Regions from separate parts of the Alteromonas sp. ABV2_168 genome, predicted to be linked through region 2. Evidence: predicted binding sites of a transcription regulator. Region 2 holds the regulator's gene; each other region holds the start of a gene.
What was found. Region 2 encodes FNR, which switches genes on or off when oxygen is low (the NO sensors DNR and NnrR bind a similar motif). Its sites were predicted from a motif close to TTGATCTAGATCAA; they were not measured.

Region 1 (7,341 bases), on a different contig from region 2:
GCCATGGCATGGTGTCCATAACCTTTATCAACAGTGCATCTGTCGATGTGTATACATTGATATGAATAACGTCCTTATCAATTTTAGTTTTTGCCAGCAGCTCTCCATACTCGCCTGCACTGAGTTTCATGGTCAGATGCCATATTCTCTGTGCGGACGACTTTGCCTGCTCTTCCCGCGCGTCCCGTTCTTCGACACGAAGAAACAGTTCGGGAGGTGGCTGCTCATCACCGGCTACAGGCAACACATAATACAAGGTGTCCTGACCCTGCAACCGGGCTTCTGCACTCTGGAGTTTTTGTTGCTGATGATTAGCGAGCAGTGACTTAACATGATCGAGCAAATGGGTTCTGCTGTCGATTTGCGCCATATCGCCGGCAGTTTTTGATGGCGGACTACCCCCGCCGGCGGAAGCACCACTTCTGACTATTACCGATTCAGCTTTATCCAGCGCTTTTGCAAGGTCGGGCTGATTTCGAACAGCACGGCCTGCAAAACTGATTTGTAATAGTGTGATAAGGGCATTCACGAAACCGGATTGTGATGGCGGATTAAGAATATTCGTTGGCGTTGTCACCAGGGCGGGTGTCTGTAACAGCTGTTTAATCGACTGCGCCGTATCCTGAGACGGAATGCCAGTCTCTGTTTGAACGGTAACGGCATGTTGAATATTGTCAGTTCCCGCGGCAGTTTTTATAACAGGAAGTGAAGCGGCTATCTGAGCGGATAAAGCACTCATTAAATCCCTTGTACCGGCAGCCGTTCCCGGAGACGCTTTGGTAAGGATAGAAACCAGTTTAGTCAGTGCTTCTGATGTAGAACCTGTTTCTGCGAGAAGTTGCCGTGAAAGCTGACGGATATTTTCACTGACGCGGCTAAGCTGTTCGGGCGGCAGGTTCAGCGGCCCTGCAGAAAGGACATCTTTTATATTATTAGATGTCGCACCTGATATTTGCTGACCGGCTACCGGAGCCGCCAGATCCGGTGGCGGTTGGATATGCAATACCGGCAACCCTTTCCGGCTTGCAATGTCTGCCAGTTTAAGCGGGACCGGCGGAAGAGCCTGCAGAGTATTGCTTGCAGATGTCGCTAAAGCAGGTGGCAAATTGACCATAGCAAGGGGGCGTGTTTGGGTGCCCGTCGCTGATAGTTGCGTTCCGCGCATGCTGACATTCAGGGTTTGAAATGTTTCTCTTCCCATACTGCCTGATGGTCCATCGGGTAAATGCAATGAACGTTGCAGAGCCCCCTGCAATTTCCCCTCAATGCTGAGCCCTTCACTGACCAGCGCTTTTGCCAGAGCCAGTTTTACTACCGGCGCCGGTGCCGGTGCATTCACACTTTGAGCAGGCTGGACAGAGCCTTTCCCTTGTGGCGTTAAGGTAATTTGCCATCCTGACTGCCTGTTGTCAGTTGAAGGCGTTATTTTTAACGAAAATTTATCGCCGGCCTCAGTGGCACCGTGTTGGGTTGCCGGTAAATCCAGTTTAATCACTGGTGCGCCGGGTAACTGTAACCTGAGTGTCAGTTGTTTGGGGGACGCCTGCTCAACTATGGCACCCAGAGATAAGGCCGGATTATTTTTGACAAGGCTGAGTTGCTGCGACTGTGCCAGCCCTTCTGCCAGTGCTGTAACCAGTCTTTGTGTGTCAGCCTGTGTCAGCACTGCACTGTGCTTCACAGGCAGAAGTTCAAATAACGTCATCTGACTGACTGATGTTCTGGCCAGGGAAACCTGCGGCTGAGATGTGCTGAGACCGGGATCTTTTACGACAAGTCCCTCCTGAGGGAGGGCGTTCCCGGTTAACTGAATAAGCGGACCGGGTAAACGGGTTATGGCTACTGCAGGCAGCTGCTGCAAGGTGTCTGAACGCAATGCTCCTGCGTCGGCATTAACCGGTGCGGCAGTGGCATTCGCCGAAAACAGTTGAGCAATCTGCAAGTTCATGTCAGATTTATCGGCAACTAATTGAAAAATTCAAGCATTTTGTGCATTTCACTGTTGTCAATGGTCCTTCAGTTTGAACTAAGTCATAAAAAAGTTTAATACGCCAATGGGCGTGATGTGTTCCGTTTTGCCTATGCTAGAATGCCAGACCGGAATATACAAAGATATGTTAAAGAGGATAGCGGTTTGTCGGGACTGGTTGCCAGCAAACTAACGTGCATTAAACGGGACAGAGTACTGTTCGAAGATCTGTCTTTTCAGCTCCTGCCAGGGCAGCTGATTTATTTGCGTGGGCCTAACGGTGCCGGGAAAACCAGTTTGTTGCGTATCCTCAGTGGATTAAGTCAGCCTCAAAGCGGCTCCCTTCTCTGGCAGGGGAAACCATTGGGCGAAGACTGGTTCACCAGCCTCATCTATATAGGACACAAAGCCGGCATAAACGGCATCTTGTCGCCTTTCGAAAACCTTCAATTCTGGTGTGCGCAGCATAAAGTCAGCTTTAACGAAGACAATCTTTATGACGTGCTGGCTCTGGTGGGGCTGGTGGGTATGGAAGATGTACCCTGCCGCACACTGTCTGCAGGGCAACTTCGCCGTGCCGCTTTGGCAAGATTATGGTTGAAGCAGGCAGACGTGTGGATCCTCGATGAGCCTTTTACCGCACTGGATACCCGTGGCGTTGCCCAACTGGAAGATAAAATGTGTGAACATGTAAGCACTGGCGGTGCTGTGTTGACTACCTCACACCAGACACTGAGCCATCGTGCGGGCGGGTATCAGACATTTGATTTGGAGTACCGGTTTTGAGCGGCCTGTATCAGGGGGTTTTTAAACGGGACCTGGCACTGGCATTTCGTCAGAAGGCCGAGCTGGTACAGCCGCTTATGTTCTTATTAATGGTAGTGACATTGTTTCCGCTGGGAATAGGACCCGGCCCTGAAACCCTGCAACGGATAGGACCGGGCGTTATCTGGATAGCCGCAATATTGTCCTCATTGCTCGGGATGGAGCGGTTATTCCGGGACGATTTCGCAGATGGTTCACTGGAACAGTTACAATTATCCGGACAGCCCTACTATGCCGTCGCCGCCCTAAAGGTACTTTGCCACTGGCTGGTGACTTTCATTCCGCTTTTGCTGTTGTCACCTCTGCTTGCGCTGTTTCTCAATCTCACTGTTGACATGTACATAGCGCTGGTACTCACCCTGGTGTTAGGAACACCGCTTTTGTCACTGGTGGGGGCAATCGGCACGGGATTAACAGTAGGGCTTCAGCGTGGTGGCGTACTCCTGGCGCTGCTTTTGATCCCGGTTTTCATTCCATTATTGATATTTGCTACCTCGGCAGTGGATGCAGCTGCGCTACAATTACCCTACAGGGCGCAAATTGCTATTATTGGCGCGATGTTGTTGCTGGCAATGGCATTAGCTCCGGCTGCCATTGCCTACTCTTTAAAAGTGAGTCAGAACTGATGTGGAAGTGGTTACATCCCTACGCAAAGCCTGAGCGGGCTTACCAGCTTTGTAATACGCTGCTCCCCTGGTTTTCAGTGGCTGCAGTAATCAGCTTGTTGTGCGGTACAGTATGGGGGCTTTTATTTGCGCCTCAGGATTATCAGCAAGGTGACTCCTTCAGGATTATCTACATCCATGTGCCATCTGCCATGTTGTCAATGAGTACCTATGTCGCCATGGCCGTAGCTGCGCTGGTGGGAATGGTCTGGCAATGGCGGACCGCGTACATGGCCATGATTGCCATGGCGCCTGTGGGTGCTGCAATGACATTCATTGCTTTGCTTACCGGTGCGGCATGGGGGAAACCTATGTGGGGCGCATGGTGGGTGTGGGATGCCCGGCTCACATCAGAACTTATTTTGCTGTTTTTGTATTTTGGCGTCATTGCCTTATATACCGCGTTTGAAGATAAACAGCAGGCGGGTAAAGCGGCAGGTGTTATGGCGCTGGTGGGGGTTGTGAACATCCCGGTGATCCACTATTCAGTAGAATGGTGGAATACATTGCATCAGGGTTCCACCATCACCAAATTCGACAAGCCGTCTATTGCACCGGAAATGTTGTGGCCACTGCTGATTAATCTTGCAGGCTTTGCGCTGTTTATCGCCGCTGTTACGACCATGCGTATGAAAACTGAAATTCTGCGGCGGGAAATGCACCGGCCCTGGGTGCGGGATATCACCGGTTTGCGGGAGACATCTGATGCAATTTAACAGTTGGGCAGAATTTTGGGCTATGGGTGGTTACGGATTTTACGTCTGGCTGTCCTTTGGCATTGCCGCGCTGGTGATGACCGGCATTATTTGTCAAAGCTGGCTGGCGCATAAGCAACTCATCCGCCACATTGCTGCTGAGCAAAAACGTAAAGGGCGCATCCGTAAGGCTGCGCAAGCCGCTCAGGCCTCTTCCCCTAATTCTGACAGGAGCGTTTAGTATGAATCCGCGCAGAAAACAAAGGTTATTAGTTGTTACTCTGGTTGGCGCGCTGGTTACCGGTGCTGTGGGCCTGATGCTGTTCGCATTGACCGACAGCATCGATTTGTTTTACACGCCATCTCAAATTGTCGATGGCCGTGAAGGCGTGAAGCCACAGGTTGGCCAGCGACTGAAAATAGGCGGAATGGTTGTGCCCGGCACTGTCAACCGTGACAAAGAAAGTCTCGCGGTATCCTTCGACCTTGTCGATACAGGGCCCGCAGTAACGGTGCGTTTCAAAGGCATTCTGCCGGACCTTTTCCGCGAAGGGCAGGGAATTGTGGCTACCGGTACACTGGTGGCAGACCGTGTCATTGAAGCGCAGGAAGTGCTGGCAAAACACGACGAAGATTATATGCCGCCGGAACTGGCTGAACAGATGAAAGGCATTAAACACGTGAAGCCGGCAAATACCGGAGCCGGACAATGATCCCTGAACTGGGTAATATTTCACTGACACTGGCACTGGTATGCGCGATTTTACTGGCTGTGTATCCGCTGTGGGGCGCACAGACAAAGCATACTTTTTTGATGGGCACCGCCAAGCCGCTGGCCTCAGGCATGTTCCTGTTTACATTGCTGGCGTTTGTTGCGCTGGTGTGGGCCTTCGTCACCGATGATTTCAGTGTCGCTTACGTAGCGCAACATTCTAACAGCAGACTGCCGGACTATTACAAAGTGACAGCCGTGTGGGGCGGACATGAAGGTTCGTTCCTGCTGTGGGTACTGATGTTATCTGTCTGGACCATGGCTGTAGCAATATTTTGCAAAGGCATTCCGGATGAAATGGTATCCCGTGTTTTGTCGGTGTTGGGCGCTGTGGGGATCGGTTTCTACCTGTTTATGCTGCTCACTTCAAACCCTTTTGACAGCATGTTGCCTTTCTTTCCCGTGGACGGGCGGGACTTAAATCCTCTTTTGCAGGATTTCGGCATGATTATTCATCCCCCCATGCTGTATATGGGATACGTGGGTTTCTCTGTTTCCTTTGCCTTTGCCATTTCCGCACTGATTTCCGGTCAGCTGGATTCAACCTGGGCACGTTGGTCACGCCCCTGGGTGATTGCTGCATGGTCGTTCCTCACCGTGGGGATCGCGCTGGGAAGCTGGTGGGCCTATTATGAGCTCGGCTGGGGCGGATGGTGGTTCTGGGATCCTGTTGAGAATGCGTCCTTCATGCCATGGCTGGTTGGTACGGCGCTGATGCATTCTCTGGCTGTGACAGAAAAGCGTAAGGTGTTTAAATCCTGGACTGTTCTGTTAGCCATCGCAGCGTTTTCATTAAGCCTGCTAGGCACTTTCCTGGTGCGCTCCGGCGTCATTGTATCTGTACACTCCTTTGCCAGTGACCCGTCAAGAGGACTTTTTATACTCGGTATTCTGGTAGTGCTGTCCGGAACCGGTTTATTGCTATATGCGCTGAGAGCATCACAGCTGAAATCACCAGGCCGTTATGGCCTGTTTTCCCGTGAAGTCCTGCTGATGGGGAACAATGTATTTTTGTGTGCAGCAACACTGGTGGTGCTTCTGGGCACGCTGCTACCTCTGGTTCATAAAGAGCTTGGCCTGGGTTCTATATCCATCGGTGCACCGTTCTTTAATCAGATGTTTACTGTCCTGATAGTACCTTTCGTGTTCTTTCTTGGCCTCGGCCCGCTGACAAGATGGAAGCACCAGGCGCCGGGTGCATTGCAAAAGCAAATTTCCATTGCCGCCGGGCTGAGTATCAGCGCCGGGTTACTGATTAATTTTACCTACGACTCTCCCACCTATATGGCTGCTCTCGGCCTGGTACTGGCTGCGTGGATCCTGGTGACCTCGGTGCTGGAAGTCATGCAGCGCACTGATGCAATGCCGCAGGACAGCTTGTGGCGGAAATTACGAAAGCTCACACCCAGCCACTGGGGCATGGTTCTTGGGCACCTTGGTTTTGCTGTCACGATTATTGGTATCACCCTTGTGTCAAATTACGCGCTGGAGCGTGATATCCGTATGGCCCCCGGAGAGACCGCAGAACTCGGCGGTTACACGTTCAAATTCAGTGAAGTGAAACCGTTTCAGGGCCCTAATTATACCGCTGATATCGGCGTTTTTGATGTGTATGTTGATGGTGAAAAACTGGTCCACCTGGAACCGGAAAAACGCATGTATACCGTGCAGAGAATGCCGATGACGGAAGCGGGCATTCACTCCACCGTCTTCCGTGACCTTTTCATTGCTATGGGCGAACCTCTTGATGACGGTGCCTGGGCGGTGCGGGTGTACATTAAACCCTTTGTCACATGGATCTGGGCCGGAGCAGTTATTATGGCGCTGGGTGGGATCTGCTCTGTTTCAGACCGCCGCTACCGGATGGCGAGGCTGGCAAAAGTGAAAAAAATCTTTCGTGCTTCAACATCCCCTATGGCAGGAGAGCAGGGATGAAAAAAACAGGTTTATTTGTTATTCCGCTGGTGATTTTTCTGGCTCTGGTGGTGTTTCTTTTTCAGGGACTGTTTTCCGATCCCAGAGCACTGGACTCACAAGTGCAGGATAAGGTGGTGCCGGACTTCTCGTTGCCCGATCTGATGCAGCCTGATGTTGTTTACACTCCCGACGTTTTTAAAGGCAAGGTCACGATTCTGAACGTGTGGGGCGTATGGTGTGTTACCTGTGCCGTTGAAATGCCTTATCTCACGGAACTACGTAATGAGCAGCAGGTCAACTTTGTCGGTTTGTATTTTGATCAGGATCTGGACCCTGACTTCGGCACGAAAACACTGAGCCGGGTGCAGCAGGAAGTCACGTCAATGCTAAGCCGCTACGGCAATCCGTATCAGTACAATATCTTTGATGTTTACCGTGACACCTCGCTGGATTTAGGTGTGACCGGTGCTCCGGAGCACTTCCTGATAGACAGCCGCG
Region 2 (7,341 bases):
TCAGCACCAGTCGTGTTGCAGGTGCTATCCGGTCAAAAGGCTACTGGCTCGACCGGGCCATGGGCGTCTTACTCATCGGGCTGGCTGTGAAGTTAGTCTTAGCGTAGTAGGCAATCTGGCCCATTGGGGTATAATCGCCACAACTTATTGAATTAAAGAAGTATCTGAGTGCCTGATATGCAACCTGACAACAAAAAAGCCTTGTACAATGACCGTTTTAACCTGTTGAACGGCAAAGGGTTATTTGATTTCAGAAAACTGGCCTCCACATCAGTAAACCTGCTGAAAAGTAACTTCTGGCCGATTTTTCAGGCGTGCGCGCTTATCATACTGGTCGTGTTTGCGTTTGCCATGGTGATCTCCGGTATTTATCCCATAGAGCAACTTACTGCAATGCCCGCTGAACAACAGGGTATTCTTGATATCGCGATGATCCTGATTGTTGCGCCGTTGTCAGCCGGGTTGTCACTGATGGGAGTTAATATCGCCAGGGGTAACAGAATTAAAACCAGTGATGTATTTCGTTATTTGTCCTGGGTTTTACCGCTGGCTCTGGCACAGCTGCTGGTTACAATTCTGGTACAAATAGGGCTGACTGTGCTCATCCTGCCCGGTTTGTACCTCTTCGTAGCCACCACCTTTACCTTACCTCTGATTGCAGATAAGAAGCTGGGGGTATTGCAGGCCATCATCACATCCTGCAAAGCAGTGAATCAATTTATACTATCGTTTATTGTTCTTTTTGTTATTTTTCTCGTACTGTTCCTGTTAAGCATTTTTACATTCGGGTTAGCCTTTTTAGTGATTATGCCGCTATATTTTGTGGTGACTGGTATGCTGTATACCACACTGTTTGATACTGCGGAAAATCATCAGGTTAACGAATCAGCGGGACAGGAGTCGACGTTCGATGCATAAAAGAGAAACGATGAAAATTGTACTGATCACAGTTGCCGTATTACTGGTAATTGTTATCAATGCCTGGATCATGTCCTCAAGGGAGCCGGATATTCTGGATATTCCGGTGACAGAACAGGCAAGAAAGCCGGTACCGGACTTCAAAGAGATTGAAAATGTGCAGGAGAAAAAGGAAGCTTTCTTCTCGTATCTCAAGCCTGAAGTCGAGAAACAAAACGAATATCTTCTGTCTCTGCGTCATTATATTCAAACATTGCAGCGACAGTTATCGTTGGGTGAAACGTTAAGTGAAGACGACACCAACCGCATAGCTTGGCTGGTCAATGAGTACAAAGTGGACGAAGGCGCAGATTTAACAGAACAACTTCAGGTACTGATGCGCCGTGTAGATATTTTACCGGTATCACTGGTTCTTGCTCAGGCAGCAAATGAATCTGCATGGGGAACCAGCCGCTTTGCTACTGAAGGATATAACTTCTTCGGACTATGGTGTTTCAGAAAAGGATGCGGTTTTGTCCCGTCACGGCGAAGTGACGGACTCGATCATGAAGTGGCCAGGTTCCCGAACCTGTCGAAAGCCACTTATACCTATATGCGAAACATCAACCGCCATTATGCCTACAAGGAACTGCGCGATATTCGAAATACACTGCGCAGCAATCAGCTTCCTGTTACCGGCGTTGCGCTGGCTGAAGGACTGATGAATTACTCGGAACGCGGGGTCGCTTATGTTGAGGAATTACAGGCGATGATCCGTTATAACAAGGATTATATGTAGTGAAAAAGGCTTTACTGGCAGCAAGCTTTCTTTGTCTGAACATGTATCAGGCGTCGGCTGAAACCATTCAGGTTGAGTACAGCCGTTTCTATAGCCATGTTAAAAAGCTCGATGGTGAAGATACGCAAGCTCTGCAATTTGCATTTGGTTTTGTGCGTGTAGGGGAAGGGTATCTGTGTGGTATTAACGATGCGAAAATCATCACAGAAAAACAGGTGATGCCACTTACTGTTTCGCCGGAAAACCGCTTCACCGTGCCTGATGATAAGATACTTAAAATGGCAGAAGCAGTGGTTGAAATTGATTTGGCGGAAGCGGCGAACTTGTGTGATATGTCCGTTCAGCTCGAGACGAAGCCGGCTTATCTTTCCAAAACCTACACGAAAGAAGAACTGGTATTTCTGCTCGAACAATACAAATCATTCTTCAATGCTATGGGCAGTTTTTTGTCATTCATGATGCCTACTGTCGACGGGCTGAATATACAGTTTGCCGATGATAACATCAGTATGCCTCTTAAAGATGCGCCTTCTATCAATATGGGCATCGTGACGTTACCTGCTGACTGGATAGAACAAAGTAAAGGCCTGACTTTGCCGGATGTGCCGATGAGGATAACGGCAAAAGCCGTGCGCTGAGCCGGTAAGCAGAAAATGTAAAGGAACCGCTTCCTATGAAGCGGTGCCGATTGTCGTATTTTCTTCGATATTATCTTCAATGACTAACTGATATTTAATTTCTTCCGCCAGCCGGTTTACTGTTTTTTCCCCTTCCAGACATAATTCACCAGCACGGTGAAACTCCATCAGTCCTACATCTGAAAGATGAGGCTCTATCAGTACGTCAGGCGGATCTCCGGCCAGTCTGGAGCGGGTCACGCGGGCTTGCAGTATTTCAAGAGAACTGCTCATGACACTCAGGATCCCCGGCGGTTCCGGTTTATCTGACCTGGATTCCGGTGAAAACCACTGCCTGACAATATTTGAACCTTTAGAGAAAAAGTCATCGGTTTTTTTCTGGATTTTTTCATGTTCTGCGGCTGGTCTTTCCAGGCGCTGAGGCTTGAAATCAGCGTTGAGATTCACCGCAATCACAAAATCTGCGCCCAGTTGACGGCAAAGGTTTACAGGTACAGGATTGACGACAGCACCATCCACCAGCCACCGGCCATTATATTCAACCGGACTGAACAGGGCAGGAATTGCGCAGGATGCCTGAATACAATTATCAACGGGCCCCTGGTTGAACATGACTTCGCGGCCGGAGTATAAATCCGTGGCAACCACAGCAAAGGGTTTATTCATCTCTTCAAAAGACGGGGCGCAAAATTCTTCCGCCAGTTTGGTAAACACTTTTTGTCCGCTGGCAATGCCACCTTTGCGGATGCCAACACCCATTAAAGACAGGATTTGCCATTCTGTTAACGAGCAAGCCCACTCTTTGAGGGGCTCAAGCTTACCACTTGCATAGGCTGCACCCACATAAGCACCTATCGAGCAACCCGCAACCACATCTATCTTAACGCCCAGCCGTTCAAGTGCTTCAATGATGCCAATATGTGTCCAGCCCCTTGCAGCGCCGGCACCGAGTGCGAGTCCGATTTTCATGGTTTATTCCGTCAGATTAACAATTTGAACAGGGGATTGTGCATCATCACTGACCGCACTGGTAAAATCCGGCTTGTCGAAGGCTGTATCACCGTCTTCTACCGGTGCGCCTGTGGCCTTGATCCCTTTAAAATCATACAAATTGCCATCAGCGAGGTGTGATGGGGCAACGTTCTGAATTGCACGGAACATAGACTCAATGCGACCCGGAAAACGCTTATTCCAGTCCTGCAGCATCATTTTAATATTCTGTCTTTGCAGATTCTCCTGAGAACCGCAAAGATTACAGGGGATGATCGGGAACTCAGTGGCGTCAGCGTATTTCTGAATGTCTTTCTCACTGCAATAAGCCAGCGGGCGAATAACAATGTGTTCACCATTATCACTTACCAGTTTGGGGGGCATGGCTTTTAGCTTTCCGCCATGGAACATGTTCAGAAACAATGTTTCCAACATATCATCACGATGATGACCGAGGGCTATTTTGGTTGCGCCGAGTTCTTTTGCAGTACGGTACAGGATCCCGCGTCTTAATCTTGAACACAGTGAACAGGTGGTTTTCCCTTCAGGGATTTTATCTTTAACAATGGAATAGGTATCTTCTTCTACAATTTTGTAGTCAATACCCAGAGAATTCAGGTATTCAGGTAACACATGCTCCGGAAAGCCGGGCTGCTTCTGGTCGAGGTTAACCGCGACGATATCGAAATTGACCGGTGCAATTTTGCGTAAAAATAGCAGGATATCCAGCAAGGTATAGCTGTCTTTTCCGCCGGATAAGCACACCATGACCTTGTCGCCGTCTTCAATCATATTGAAGTCTTCGATGGCTTTGCCAACATGTCTGCGAAGTCTTTTCTGCAACTTGTTAAAGTTGTATTTTTGTTTACTTTGCGCACTGTGACTGGCGTTCTCAGATGGCGTAGATGTTACTTGATTCATGGCACTTCAGAATTGGCTGGAAAAATAAAAGTACCATTATACAAAAGCAGACGGAATGCTGCTACACAAGCAGCATTCCGTTATCGCGCATTTACTTAACCGGAGACGTAAACCCGTCAGGTTTAACCGCCAGCACATCGCAATTCAGGTTATCAATAACATGCTCTGCAGTATTGCCCAAAAAGGCGGCTGATATGCCTGTACGTCCCACGGTACCGATGACGACGAGTTCTGCATCCAGCTGTTCAGTCACTTTCGGAATGGCTATATCAGGTAATCCCTCAACAACATGGCAATTTGCTACGCCGATCCCAAATTTAGCGCTGTGGTTTTCCATTTCCTGAACATGATGATTGCGCACAGCGTTATGATACGTCTCAGGATTGAAATCGGGGATCTCAATGGCGATATTCAGTGGGGCAGAAGGATAGGCATTAACCAGATGTACCTGACCGCTCAGTAACTCTGCATAATCCTTTGCGATACCGGTCAACTTGTCATTCAGTTGTGCATGTTCTTTGTCTTCTGTACCCACATTGACTGCCGCAACAATATTACCGTGTTCAGGCCAGGCATGAGCTTTGACAAGTAAAACCGGAGCCGGACATTTTCTTAGTAAGTGCCAGTCTGTTGGTGTAAAGAGCACTGATGCAAAATCATCGTGTTTGCGGGTAGCTTTAACGACCAGGTCAACCTGACGGTTAATGGTGTAGCGGGTAATGGCTTCGTAACGTTTATCACTCCACTCAACAGCAACCTTTACATCATAATCATCGTAGCGGGTCAGATTTTTTTCTGCCCAGGCAATGCGGTCTTTGGTTACCGCATCACGCATGGCTTCACGCTCACTGCGGGTGAGCATTGTTGTCATGTCATAAGAAAAGTCGTATACAACAAGCAGTGCGTGTACTTCTGCACCGGTTTTACGGGCAATTTCGATGGCTCTTGAAAGGGCAGGTTGTTCAGGGTTGTCGGCCTGAACGACGGCGAGAATACGTTTGCAGGTGATCATGGCGTCTCTCCTTATTGATGCAGACAATAAATACTGCCTTCATCTTTAGTATAAGACTTACAGCAGGAGAGACCTTGTTTCAGATCAATATTTCAACGGGATATTAATCCACGCAAAGAGTAGGAATGTCCATAGAGTGCAGCTTTTTATCCATAGCCGCAAAATCCAGAACAGTAATGAGCTTCCCGTCTACTTTGATAATGCCTTCTTTCTGGAAGCGGGTCAGCAAGCGGCTGATCGTTTCTACCGTTAATCCGAGATAATTACCGATTTCGTTGCGGGTCATACTCAGATTGAACTGACGGTGAGAAAAACCCCGTTCTTCGAAGCGACCGGACAGATGGGCGATAAAATAAATCAGACGTTCTTCTGCCGTCCTTTTATTCAGCAGCATCATCATTTCATGATCCTGCTTAATTTCAGCACTCATAAAACGCATGATCTGATGGCGCAATTTCGGGAATTGCTCAGACATTTTTTCAAGGGTGGAATAGGGCAGCTCACACACCATGGCAGTTTCCAGCGCCTGAGTGTAACTCTGGTGAGTGTCGTCACGTAAACCGTCAAAACCGATAATATCGCCCGGGAAGTGGAAACTGATAATTTGCTCTTCACCTTCTTTATCGGTGACAAAAGACTTAAATGAACCTGCCCGCACAGCGTACAGAGAGGTAAATTTATCGCCGGCTTCTACCAGGGTGTCGTGTTTATGCAAAGGCTTTTTGCGTTCAATGATGTCATCCAGTGACTCAATCTCAGTTTTATTGAGGGCCACGGGCAGACACAAATGACTGAAACTGCAATTCTGGCAGTGTATAGAAAAATCCGAACGTTTTTGCATGCTCACTTTCCGCTGTTTGCGATAATTCTAATGTATAGTACTTAAAGCCCGCCACAACAGCAATAATGCGTACAACAGCAAACTCAAAGCAATGATTTGACGAACTACGGGTTGTCTGAAACCTGAGGAAAGCCAGTCTGCACCAGCCCGGACAGCCAGCAACGCCGGTAGCGTTCCTAAACCAAAACCGGCCATGATTACAGCACCGGATATTGCCGTCCCTGAAGCCAGTGCCCATGTCAGGGTGGAATAAACCAGTCCACAGGGCAACCATCCCCAAATCATACCATAGGGAAAGGCGCTAGTAGGAGACCTGAAAGGTAAAAACCGTTTCGACAACGGCTGAATTCTTTGCCAGAGTTTACTGCCGAGGGCTTCAACAGCGGTCAGGCCACGCCACCAGTTACCCAGATAGCAGGCCATGGCAATCAGCATAATGCCACTGATGACGGCGAGTACGGGGCCGGTCACGGGTACAGCTTCTTTCGCTATCTGCCCGATGCCGCCGGTCACAGCGCCGGCAAGTATGTAACTGAATATACGACCAAAGTTGTAGCTAAGCGCATAGGGTAAAGGCGATGAGCCTGCCGGCGTGGCGGCAGACAGTGCCAGCGATACGCCGCCGCACATTCCCACACAATGAACGCCTCCGCCCAGCCCGACCAGCAAGGCAGAAAAAAACGACAGATCACTCATTGAGTTTTTTTCGTTCTTCGGCCAGTTTTTTTTCTTCAGGAGATAAATCATCATCGAAAAGAATACTGTAGCCCTGGCGATCCAGGTCTTCAAACTGGTTAGATTTTACTGCCCAAAAAAATACGCCGATGGCAATGGCCACAATGATCACAGCAAGGGGAATAAGGACGTAAATTATACTCATAGCGTTACTTTAACAGTCTCGTCGAATTTGTTACTACCAGAATACTACTCAGACTCATACCAATCACCGCCATCCACGGCGTCAGGATGCCGGACACTGCAAACGGCAGGATAACCAGATTGTAGCCTACGGCCCATCCCATATTCTGCCTGACTGTCGCTTTTACTCTTCTGGCCATCAGAGTAAGGTGTCCGAGTACAGCCAGCTTATCATTTAATAAAATCACATCCGCGGCACTTTTTGCGATATCCGTGGCATTACCCACTGCAATGCCAACATCAGCCGCTGCCATCACCGGCGCGTCGTTAATACCATCCCCCAGCATCATGACATGACGGCCCTGCCGCTGAAGGGCTGTCACGG
Region 3 (7,341 bases), on a different contig from region 2:
TGCCTTCACCGAATTCCGCATTCAGCGCATCAACCAGATGAGCCACTGTACTGTCAGCACCGAAACCGTCATTTTCCAGTTCCAGCAGACCCAGTACGTCAGCATCAATGGCTACCAGCGCGTTGACAATTTTCGCCAGCTGGCGCTGATATTCTGCATAGGAATCTGCACCGCGCTCTGTTGGGAAACCACCTTCATTACCGTCACCGTTGAACAGGTTCAGTACGTTGAAGCTGGCAATTTTCAGGTTACCTTCAGATACCACTGGCGCATCTTCACGGTAGTTATCAGCCAGTAAAGACGGCACCTCAACCGGACGGATTCGGTATGCAGAATAGCCATAGTCCATCACGCCGGTTACACCGGTGATCAGGTCGCCGGAACGGATAGTGTTGTAAGGTGTGAAACCACCTGCAGGCAGCATCCACTCTGACGCATAACCGTCTGCATTGTCGTCAATGATCAGCTTGTTCAGCCCGTTGGCTGTCGCCAGGTCTGCCGCTTCCTGAGAACCCGGTGCATACAGTTGTGTCGGGTTGAACAGACGCTCTGTAGACACCCAGATTTCACCGAAGTCAGAATACGGATAGATATTGCTGATCACCCAGTTTTCGTTACTGGTTACCAGCATACCTTCATATTTTTCAAATCCGGAAGCATCTGTCATAGGCAGAGTAATCGCCACTGCAGATACAGAGCCGGAACCACAGGACAGGGCTTCTGAAGAGGCAGTGATCATTGTGCGGCCGTAGTCTTCACCAACCGTACCCGCTAAACGGACAATCTCACCTTCAGTGACAGAGCCGGCCAGAGAAGCGCTGGCAATGAACACACCTTCAGAGGTTGTCTCGTCGCCGTCACTGTCGCTGCTTTCTTCCTGAATCCAGAAACCGTCCAGAGCCGGTGTCACATGGGTCACAATGGCTTCAACAATCACGCTCTGACCTGAAAGTGGTGAGCTGTCACCGCTTCCCTGTACAGCACTGATGTATGTCGCTTCGTCACCGCAAATACCTAATGATGCGTTGCCGCCATCATCATTGCCGGTGCCGTAGAAACCGAGGTAATCGAAGGTATCCTGAGCGTACGCATCCCATTCAACACTGGGGTCGAACGCATCATAGGCATCACTGTCGCCTTCCGTAACAGAAGACTTGCGCACCAGCGTGCGGTTTTGTGTACGCACGTCACCACCAGACCAGTATGAACCGGGGTCTTCTCCGATAACACCAATACTGTCAATGATCACGCCATTGTTACGCAGCACAACAGCATCATCACCGTTGAACTGAACGCTGCCGCTGGTCATGTCTGCCACATTCAGGATTGGATCTTCCGAAGAAGTATGCGCCAGCACAAATACATCACCCGCTGCCAGTGTGCCGGTTAAAGTGAATGTCTGACCGGCAGAGGCCGACCCGTTAAAGTAAATCTGCACATCGTATGTACTCAGGTCGATGTCAGACAATGTCAGGTTAGCAATCTCAACCGCTTTATTATTAGAACCGCCTTCAATGTATTCAGAAAAGAAAAGCTCTGTGGCCGGAGCTACGTAAGAACCCAGCGGGAAAGGCATTGCCGCAGTGGCATTGCTGGTTTCACCGTCAAACACATTGGTACCGGCAACCTGCCAGTCTGCAATGTTAAACGTTGAAGAAGCACTGCCGCCGGTACGGTAAGCCCAGCTGTCCAGATAATCCCAGTCTGTGCCCGTGCCGTCAGTATCACGGTCACCGTAGTAATCTACCAGCGCGCCGTCACAAAAGACTTCAATGGCATCGTCACCGTTGATAGACATAGCACCACTGGTGTAATCCGGTGCAAAACCGAAGAAGTCTGCGAACCCTGTGGCCTCGCTGGCAACATAAATGAATTGGCCGGCCACAGCTGATACCGCAGGGAAAGTGAATTCCTGACCGTCAGAACCGCCACCATTATTCGCGCCGCCGACACCACACACACTGAGATCATCAATGTTCTGCGTTACCAGTAATTCGATACCTTTAGGTGTACCGCCGGATAACGGGCCGTCAAATACACCGGTAAGCATCAGTGCACCGCTGCCGGAAGGTTGTGGTTCCGGATCGGGCTCCGGCTCCGGTTCAGGGTCCGGCTCAGGATCGGGCGCGGTTACATCACCACAGCTGTCTGCATCGTAAAATAAGTCGATCCATTCAGGATGGTCGACAAACGGATTACGGTTGCCCTGATATTCATAGATGGCACTGTGACGACGGGTTTCGTCAGCATCTACCGGGTCAGCATTGCTCCAGGCAATCAGCGTACACAGTTTGCCCAGCGCCGCTTCACCATTTGAGGTGATACGGTCAACCAGTACCAGGTCAGGCGTAACATCGCTGCCGGCGCCTTCATAGCGCATATCCATGTACATCATCATCCGCGCGATGTCGCCTTTTACCTCATCCCGTGGCTCGAAAGAGTCACTGTCGATACGGTTGGCCGGCGCTTCAGAAAGTGCGTTGTCGGAATTGTCGAAATCCAGGTTGCTGCGGCTGCTGTTTACAGTAATGTCAGACGGACGCAGGTGCTGAATATCAGTATAAGCTTCATTTGACGAGCTGCTGAAGCCATGACTCTTTGGCCAGCTGTGCTCACGGTTCCAGTAGTCAGGCTGACTGGAATACTCGCCGGAGCCGTTTTCTGACTTAGGAATGGATTTGCCGGAATAGATCAGAATGATGTTATCCGGATTTGCAGGATCTTCATCGGTTTCCGTTAATGCCGTCCAGACTTCAGAATAAGTCAGCACCCGTTGACCGGAAATGGTTTCACTGAGTACCTGACGGATAACAGAGACGTCGGAACTGGCATCGATTTCAGCCTGAACCGCTGCGTAGTATGAAGCAGCATCAAATTCGCCGGCATCTGCAACTTTGTCCAGATCAGGACAGTTTGTACAAACACCGCTTAAGTCTTCGTCACCGCCGCCGGTGCCACTGCCATCATCGCCGCCGTCATCACCACCACCGGTGTAATCATGGCTGCCCAGGCCTGTGAAATCATCCTGAGCCAAACCTTCCCATTCCGACGTATCATAGGCATCAAACGGGTCAGTATCGCCACCGGCAACACTGCTTAAACGTATGAGTGTGTCGTTCGCTGTGGTTACACTGCCGCTGCCCCAGGAAGAACCGGGATCAACGCCAACCTGGCCAATACTGTCCAGAACGTTACCGCTGCTGTCAGTCAGAACAATGGCGTCATCACCATTAAACATGGACTGTGAAGTCAGCACGTCTGCCAATGCCTTTAAAGTGTCTCCGGCACTTGAACTGGCAATAACTTGTGTACTTTGCGCTGCGATTGAACCTGAAAGTTCGATGTTCGCGCCCGCTGCAGTTTTTCCGTTGAAATAGATGGACAGTGTATAACCAGTCAGTAATACCGCGCTGTCTGTCGGGTTATAGATTTCTATCGCTTTATTAGAGCTACTCCCTTCAACATACTGAGAAATAAGCAGTTCATCGCCAATGGCAGATGCTGATATCCCCAATACGAGAGGAAGCAGGATTGGTGCTTTCATTATTAGTGCTCCTGCTTGTAATTAGAAACTATCCCAAAGTGCAGTTGCAGAGTATAAAGAAATTACTACAAAGAAATGACAATTTTTTGGCCAGCAGCGGTACTTTTTTGACCACATGGTCTGTACCGCCTGACAGCAAAGGGATGCAGGAATATCAGAGAAAATTGATGTACAAGGAAGGGGTTGTGCCCCGAGGATTCAGGGCACTGAAGAAAGCTGCGGGATAACGGGTTAGTTTTGTACCAGCGCGCTGGCCATCTCTTCGTTGAACCATTCTTTTATCATGGCTTTCTCGTAACCCAGGTGCGTATTTTGGGTGAAGGTACGGGGGTTATCTAAAAATCCCATATCCTTTAAGTCAACATCTGCACTCTTAACGACTTTGCCCGCTTCGTTAGTGAGGGTGTAGCTGAATTTAATACGCGGAATGTCCACCCGTTTCACAATGCGAACATCGGTGCCGGTAGCATTGCCAAAAACAAAGCTGCTTGGCCACACCTGGCCGGCAAGATCCAGATTTGTCACCGTGATCGCAAGCTTGTCTTTTTCAGGCAGCTTCTCTGCCAGTTTGGCGAAGTATTCGTCCAGCGCTTTAAATGTGCGCTCACGGAACTTCACCCGGCTTTCATTAGCAGGACGTACATCAGTGTACTTCTCCGGCTTTTCCCAGGTAATTTCTGTGGTGGCAGACCATGCCTGTACAGACAGCAGTAAACTGCCGGCGGTCAGAGAAACCAGTGCAGTTCTAATCAATGTGTTCATGCTTTGCATCTCCCCGATAATTTCGGCCGCGTTGCCCGCGGGCGGCGAAAACATTCTCCGGTTATCCGGTGCCTGCTTTGAGTGGATTTACCGCGCCTCTCATGCGAAATCCCGCACGGAGACAATAAGCAGACACTTTGTTAGAGCAGTGATTAAGCAGATTGTTCCGCTAAATCACCATTATTAAAGCATGAAAAGATGAATGGAAGCTGAACCGCGTTCAGTAGTCCATCGCCAGCAGGCCGGTGGTCTCTATTGAGTGGCAAAACTGCGCCAGTTGCGCACCGTGGATATAAGGATTGATGTTGTCTGTACCGCAGAATTTCTTATGGAAGATTTGCACACTGTGGCGGCTTGCCATGATGCCGTCCACGTATTCCTGCTGGAAGGGACGAAGCTGGTCCCGTTGTGCTGCACTGATGGTGTGAAGCTCAGCAAGTTCATTTCTGTCCTGCCAGGTAGCCACATAGGCATACCACTGGCCGACCACATCCTGTGCATCTTTGAACATGTACTGGACGAAGGGTAACCGAAGCACAAAGACCAGTACTACAATCTCTGAAACTACCACAAAACTACGCCACATCTGCTTTACTTTTTCCTGTTGTTTTCTGACTACCCCGGCCCGTTCCCCGCCCGGTAATAAATCATTGGTGACAATTAGCCCTGTAGATAATTTAACCGCTTAACGTCAAGTGCAACAGATTTGTTTTCATACTTATTTATGAGGTTTTATAAGCCTGAGTAGTATGCACAGAAGGGGTTTATTTGATCTATATTAAGTGTGGCAGACATACACTTGTTATACTGCCCGCAGTACACTACACACCTGTGCCAGTTAAGGTTGCCTAATGAGCGAACAAATTCAGGTTAAACAAGTATCCACGGTAAAAGTACACCAGCCCGCCGGCGGCGTAAGTCATAAACGGCAGTCTGCACGCAGTCAGATTTATGTGCGCGCGGTGAAGGGCCCCATCGAAACGTTCCGCCGTTTGTTCGGTTTTATCTTTCTGGGTTTGTTCGCCGTGATCCCCTGGATCCGCTATGACGGCCATCAGGCCATTCTTCTCGATATCATGGAGCAGCGGTTTACCATCTTCGGCCTGACTCTGTGGCCTCAGGACCTTACCCTGCTTGCTTACATATTTATCGTCGGTGCTTTCGCCCTGTTTTTTGTGACCACATTTGCAGGCCGTGTGTGGTGTGGTTTTATGTGCCCGCAAACGACCTGGGTCTACATGTATATCTGGTGCGAAGAGAAAATTGAAGGTCCCCGAAATAAGCGTATCAAGCTGGATGAAAGGGCCATGGACTTCGACAAGTTCTGGCGCAAAACACTCAAGCACAGCGCCTGGATTGCCATTGCCCTGCTGACTTCACTGACGTTTGTGGGATACTTCACGCCAATCGGACAGTTGTTTATCGATTTTTTCACCTTCAATGCCGGCTTCTGGTCAGTATTTTCCATTCTGTTTTTTACCTTCTGCACCTACGGTAATGCCGGATGGATGCGTGAAATCATGTGCACCCACATGTGTCCGTATGCCCGTTTCCAGTCTGCCATGTTTGATAAAGACACTTTCACCGTGTCATACAATTACAACCGTGGTGAAAAACGCGGACCCCGCCCCCGTAAACTCAGTCATGAAGATCTGGCGACAAAACAGCTGGGAGACTGCATCGACTGTAACTTGTGTGTGCAGGTGTGTCCCACCGGTATCGACATCCGTAATGGTCTGCAATACGAATGCATTAACTGCGGCGCCTGCGTGGATGCCTGCAATGGCGTTATGGAAAAAATGAATTATCCGAAGGGGCTGATCAGCTTTACCTCTGAGGAAAGGCTGACCGGCGGAACCACCCATATCGTCAGACCCAAACTGATAGGCTACCTGATTGTCCTGCTGCTGATGATCGGGTTACTGATTGCCGACATTGCCACCCGCACGCCGCTGGAAGTGGATTTAATCCGCGACCGTAATTCTTTGTACAGGGAAAACGGTAAAGGCAACGTGGAAAACGTCTACACCATTAAGATTCTGAATAAATCTCAGGACACCCACACCTATACCATTCAGGTTGAAGGCCTGCCCGATTACAACATTTTGGGTGACACAACCGTGACTGTGGGTGGCGGAGAAGTCTTCAGTATGCCAATATCTCTGGAAACCTCTCCGAAGAACCTCAGCGAGGCGGTAACGGAAATATCATTCCGTGTCCGTACTCAGGACGCTGAGGGCAATGTTGTGGAAGTCAATGAACCAACAAAATTCCTCTACCGGTGAAACTCCTCAGGGTGATTTCGCCTTTTCCGGGCTCAGCCCGGATACTGTTTTAGACGCGCTGGAAACCTGCGGCATTTATCCTGAGTCCGGTTTACTGGCGCTGAACAGTTACGAAAACCGCGTATATCAGTTTAAAGCCGAAGACGGTCAGCGCCTGGTGGTCAAATTTTACCGTCCCGGTCGCTGGACAGATGAACAGATCCTCGAAGAACATGCCTTTGCTCTGGAGCTGGCCAGTGCCGATATTCCTCTGGTGGCCCCGCTTGCCATTGAAGGCAAAACTATGCAGCATGCTTGCGGATTCCGCTTTGCGGTATTTCCGTCGGTAGGCGGCAGACAGTTTGAAGTCGACAACCTTGATCAGATTGAATGGATGGGCCGCTTCATAGGCCGTATTCACCGTGTGGCTCAGGCCAAACCTTTTGTTCACCGGCCAGAACTGAATACTCAGAGCTTTCTGGATGCACCAAGAGACGTGCTTACCCGCAGCCGCTTGCTGCCGTCACATCTGGAAACCGCTTTTTTCGCTATTCTCGATCCGCTGATCAAAGAAACCCGCCAGCGCTACCATAATTCAACCCTTATCCGCTTACATGGCGATTGTCACCCCGGCAATATTTTGTGGCGAGATGGTCCCATGTTTGTCGACCTGGACGACTGCCGCAGCGGTCCGGCCATTCAGGATTTGTGGATGATGCTTTGCGGTGACAGGCAGCAACAGATGTTGCAACTTGATGTGCTGGTGGAAGC

Region 1: ccmA (cytochrome c biogenesis heme-transporting ATPase CcmA) is a predicted target of FNR. The motif match lies at 2,022-2,035, and genes of this name have one in related genera.
Region 3: ccoG (cytochrome c oxidase accessory protein CcoG) is a predicted target of FNR. The motif match lies at 5,075-5,088, and genes of this name have one in related genera.

The regions. Positions count from the first base shown of each region.
Region 1 is NZ_JBSWYQ010000011.1:127,309-134,649, forward strand. Features, by position in the region: gene ACXAH4_RS16355 (hypothetical protein) at 1-1,948, opposite strand, end outside; gene ccmA (cytochrome c biogenesis heme-transporting ATPase CcmA) at 2,090-2,755, shown strand; gene ccmB (heme exporter protein CcmB) at 2,752-3,420, shown strand; gene ACXAH4_RS16370 (heme ABC transporter permease) at 3,420-4,175, shown strand; gene ccmD (heme exporter protein CcmD) at 4,165-4,395, shown strand; gene ccmE (cytochrome c maturation protein CcmE) at 4,397-4,867, shown strand; gene ACXAH4_RS16385 (heme lyase CcmF/NrfE family subunit) at 4,864-6,861, shown strand; gene ACXAH4_RS16390 (redoxin family protein) at 6,858-7,341, shown strand, end outside.
Region 2 is NZ_JBSWYQ010000014.1:10,313-17,653, forward strand. Features, by position in the region: gene ACXAH4_RS18215 (LysE family translocator) at 1-107, shown strand, start outside; gene ACXAH4_RS18220 (hypothetical protein) at 169-918, shown strand; gene ACXAH4_RS18225 (glucosaminidase domain-containing protein) at 911-1,696, shown strand; gene ACXAH4_RS18230 (DUF2987 domain-containing protein) at 1,696-2,334, shown strand; gene rssA (patatin-like phospholipase RssA) at 2,368-3,303, opposite strand; gene ttcA (tRNA 2-thiocytidine(32) synthetase TtcA) at 3,307-4,245, opposite strand; gene uspE (universal stress protein UspE) at 4,337-5,257, opposite strand; gene fnr (fumarate/nitrate reduction transcriptional regulator Fnr) at 5,361-6,104, opposite strand; gene ACXAH4_RS18255 (sulfite exporter TauE/SafE family protein) at 6,126-6,794, opposite strand; gene ccoS (cbb3-type cytochrome oxidase assembly protein CcoS) at 6,787-6,978, opposite strand; gene ACXAH4_RS18265 (heavy metal translocating P-type ATPase) at 6,983-7,341, opposite strand, start outside.
Region 3 is NZ_JBSWYQ010000003.1:221,112-228,452, reverse strand. Features, by position in the region: gene ACXAH4_RS06565 (ExeM/NucH family extracellular endonuclease) at 1-3,544, opposite strand, end outside; gene ACXAH4_RS06560 (DUF3016 domain-containing protein) at 3,776-4,306, opposite strand; gene ACXAH4_RS06555 (hypothetical protein) at 4,527-4,892, opposite strand; gene ccoG (cytochrome c oxidase accessory protein CcoG) at 5,158-6,591, shown strand; gene ACXAH4_RS06545 (serine/threonine protein kinase) at 6,563-7,341, shown strand, end outside.